Regions from separate parts of the Vibrio algarum genome, predicted to be linked through region 2. Evidence: riboswitches for the same ligand, from Rfam matches in the RefSeq annotation. Region 2 holds a riboswitch; the other holds the start of a gene.
What was found. A riboswitch is a leader RNA that binds a small molecule or an ion and turns the genes downstream of it on or off. The one in region 2 is predicted to bind cobalamin.

Region 1 (2,207 bases), 110 kb from region 2:
GGTAGCCCAGTAGATTGTGCAAAAGCCATACGAGTTGTAGCTTCCAATGAGGGTGATATTTGTGAATTTAATGGTGTAGGTAAAGTAACTAACCCCGGTGCTTTTTTTATCGCTATCAATACGACTGCAGGTACCGCAGCAGAAATGACGTCAAACTCTGTCATTACTGATGAAGAAAACAAAGTGAAAATGGTCATAATTGATGGAAAACAAATTCCTGATATTGCCGTCAATGATCCAACCTTGATGACGGGACTACCTGCGAATGTTACCGCAGCAACAGGCATGGATGCTCTAACTCATGCTATTGAAGCCTACGTAACACCAGGTGCGCATACCTTGACTAAACCTACGGCTCTTGAGGCTATTAGATTGATTTCCAAATGGCTGCCAGTTGCTGTTGATAACGGTAGTGATATAGAAGCACGTGATAACTTAGCTTGTGCGCAATTTCTAGCAGGAATGGCATTCAATAGCGCAGGCTTAGGGTTGGTGCATTCTATGGCCCATCAACCTGGTGCGACACATAACTTACCTCATGGTGTTTGTAATGCAATTCTATTACCCGTTGTGAGTAAATTTAACGCGGAAACAGGCCCTGAGCCTTTCCGTGCAGTTGCTGAAGCAATGAGCGGTAATACCTTTGACTTAAATGATAAACAAGCTGCAGATCTAGCGATCGAGCTGATTTGTAATTTATCGGTTCGCGTTGGTATTCCTAGCGGATTTTCTGAACTGGGTGTGACCGAAAGAGATTTTGATGGTTGGATTGATAAAGCGATGCAAGATCCTTGTCTTCCAGGGAACCCAAGGCAACCAAGCCCAGAAGAAGTTATGGCTTTATATAAGCAAGCACTTTAACTGTTGTGAGCCTATAAGGGTAGGCGCAAACAGATGTTATAAAAAATATCATTTTTAAATAAAAAATTTATATATTCCAATAGGTAAGAGTTAACTAATTCACTCTTTAAAAGGGAACCAAGTCAAAGCTTGGGCTGTACCCGCAACTGTAATTGGCGAGCTAATAGCAATTAACCACTGGAGCAATCTGGGAAGGAGCTATTCAGCATAGACCCATAAGCCAGGATACCTGCCTATCGGAATACAACTGCATGCGAGCGGGTGTCTCGGCATATTTAGTTATTACTAAAATAACTGGTACTCACCTCTCTATTGCCAATATTTTGCAATCTCGATTATATAATCGAAAAAATAGATGGAAATAGAATATGAAGTTTTCAAAATGTTTAACAGAAATAGTCGCTAAATATACGACTTTGTTATTCCTCACGGTATTAATTTGTTTCTCTTCTACGGTATCTAGTGCTGATAGTAAACAGCAAAAGTCCGCTATTGTTTTAGCCGCATTTGGCACTACCTACGACACGGCTGTTGTTTCATTATTAGCCATAAAACAGACCGTCGAAGAAGCCTACCCCAATACGCCTGTTAGGTTTGCCTTTACTTCTAATATTATCCGTAAAAAATGGCACTCCCGAAAAAATGATATGGAATACCGAAAACAGCACTCCGAAATTCCTGAAGATTTTTATGATGTAAAAAACGTACTTGGCACGTTAGCGGATCTGCAGAACGAAGGGTACAAAGATATCGTTGTGCAAACGACTCTATTGTCACACGGTGAAGAATATATAGATCTTCAAAATTATGTAAGCGCACTTGCTTCGATAGAAACTTTAAAAGAGAAGTGGCGTCCATTCAGCAATATTGCATTGGGCCGGCCTCTTATGGGCACATGGGGAAACAAGTATGAATATCGGTTTGATTTAGAGAGGCTTGCCGAGTCATTACAAGAAGATATCAAGCTTGCAAAGAAAAACGGTACCGCGCTTGTCTATATGGGACATGGTAATGACCATCTTTCTACCGGTCTTTACTATGAATTGGACCAGTTACTTAACAACATGTATCCAGAAGTAAAAAGTTATGTTGGCCTAGTTGAAGGGCATCCTAACTTTGACTTTATTCTGAATAAAATGAAGCAAGATGGTGTCGATAGCGTAACGTTAAAACCTTTAATGGTCGTTGCAGGTGACCATGCAACCAATGATATGGCGGGAGATGAAAATGATTCTTGGAAAGTCATGCTTTCTAACGCCAACATCAAAGTTATTGCAGTCCTAGAAGGCTTAGGTAGCAAAAAAGCAATTCAAATTATCTACCTTAATCATTTGAAGGATGCCGCA
Region 2 (2,207 bases):
GGTGTGTATAAAGCATTGGGAGGGGATTGGGAGATAGATGCCGACACAGTGTTACAGTAATTGATTGTTATCAATCACAAACGTAACGCTGATATCGTGTTCTCGAATATCTAAATAAATACCTCAACAGCGCCTCTCAATTTGGGAGGCGTTTTTTATTATCGGGATAGTTAGTGATTAACCTCATAGAGCGGCCTATTTACCTGATGTCGATGCCAAAAAATAATCCCGAGCATGAAAGGAATTTGTATCACAAAGAACACTGCGGCAAAAACGACGTATTCTCCATTATTAAATATGTTAATCGCAATCGTGGCGACCAAAGCAAGGTTTCGCACCGGACATTAGGTAGACAGCAACATTGATTGGACCCATTTATAAAAATCAAGTTATTCAATCGTCAATATTCATAATAAAGCGCTACTAGAACTTATCAAATTGTGGACATAGAATATATAACCCACCTAAAGAAGATACATTTCTGCCATGCAGCGGACCATTTAAAAAAGTAGTAAATAAACCAAATTAATAATCTGCTACGTGAGTTAGTTTATTAATAATTGTTTCGAATTTTAAGGCGTTAATATAGGCCAATATTGATTTTAAACAAATAATCGGGGTCTAACTTATGTATGATGATCGTTCCGATAGGTGAGAGTTTATTTTATATACTCTTTAAAAGGGAACCAAGTAGAAGCTTGGGCTGTACCCGCAACTGTAATTGGTGAGTTGATAGCGATAGACCACTGGAGAGATCTGGGAAGGTGCTACTCAATGGAGAACCATAAGCCAGGATACCTGCCTATAGGAACAAGAAAGCAAGCGAGCGGGTGTCTCGACGTTTATTCGTTATTCTCAAAATAACCAATTCTCACGATCCCCCCTCTGCTGCTAATTTAATGTTCAGGTCTTTTTATATATTTGCATTTTTTCAATATATATAAATTATACGACCGATATATATATGCCGGGGAGTGGATATATTATGGTTTTAAGGTTTAAATTTAAGTCAGTGCCAAAAGTGGTACTGCAACTGGTTATTTTAGTGTTAACTAGTTTCTCTTTATCGGCTAATGAAGGACAAGATAAAACCGAAAAATCAGCGATTGTTTTAGCTGCGTTTGGTACAACCTATAATAGCGCCATAGGTGCGTTGATCGATATTAAAACTGAAATGGAAAATGCGTATCCTGATACGCCGGTACGTTTCGCTTTCACCTCAAACTTCATTCGTAAAAAATGGCATTCCAGACAAAATGATCAGGAATACCGACTCGCCCATCCGGAAGTTCCTGAAAATTTCTATCAAGTAAAAAACGTACTTGGCACCATGGCCGATTTTCAAAACGAGGGATACAAGAATATTGTTGTACAGACCACGCTATTAACCCATGGTGAAGAATTTATCGACCTGAGGGCTTATGTCGAGGCGCTGGCTTCTATCAATACGGTTAAAGAGAAATGGAAACCCTTTAATAAGATTGCTCTTGGACGTCCATTAATGGGGACTTGGGGCACGACATTTGAGTACCGTACAGACTTACAAATCCTAGCGGATGCGTTAAAAGCCGATATTGAATTGGCGAAAAAGAACAAAACGGCGTTGGTTTATATGGGGCACGGAAACGACCATTTATCTACCGGACTTTATTATGAGCTTGGCGAACTTCTAAACGAAACCTATCCAGAAGTGAAGAGTTACGTTGGGCTGGTCGAAGGCCACCCAAGTTTCGATACCATTCTAAAAAAGATGAAAGCGGATGGTGTTACGCAAGTCACTGTCAAACCTCTAATGGTGGTTGCAGGCGACCATGCTACCAATGACATGGCAAGTGATGAGGAAGATTCATGGAAAGTGATGCTGACAAACGCGGGAATTAAGGCAACCCCTATTCTTGAAGGGCTGGGAAGCAGCGACGCAATTCAAAAAATATTTCTACGTCACTTGGCTGATGCGGCAGAAGAAGCGGGTATCGAACTCAACTAGTTAGTTTCTATAGGGCGCGAGTTTTCGTGCCCTCAGAAAAAATAAACAATAGGCTTTTAAGTGGAATCAATAAATAGTCAATCGTCAGAAAGTAACGTGCTTATCGATATCAAAGGGCTTTCACGATCGTTTGGAAAAACTAAAGCGGTCGATGACGTTAGTTTTACTATCAATCGAGGGGATATTTGTGCGTTTCTTGGTCCTAATGGCGCAGGAAAAA

Region 1: it holds a riboswitch for cobalamin, as region 2 does, so the genes downstream of both, PGX00_RS16975 (sirohydrochlorin cobaltochelatase) here and PGX00_RS16450 (sirohydrochlorin cobaltochelatase) in region 2, are expected to answer to the same signal.

Annotation. Positions count from the first base shown of each region.
Region 1 is NZ_JAQLOI010000003.1:350,811-353,017, reverse strand. Features, by position in the region: gene fucO (lactaldehyde reductase) at 1-861, shown strand, start outside; cobalamin riboswitch at 926-1,112, shown strand; gene PGX00_RS16975 (sirohydrochlorin cobaltochelatase) at 1,230-2,207, shown strand, end outside.
Region 2 is NZ_JAQLOI010000003.1:241,433-243,639, reverse strand. Features, by position in the region: gene PGX00_RS16455 (efflux transporter outer membrane subunit) at 1-60, shown strand, start outside; cobalamin riboswitch at 633-820, shown strand; gene PGX00_RS16450 (sirohydrochlorin cobaltochelatase) at 986-1,987, shown strand; gene PGX00_RS16445 (ABC transporter ATP-binding protein) at 2,048-2,207, shown strand, end outside.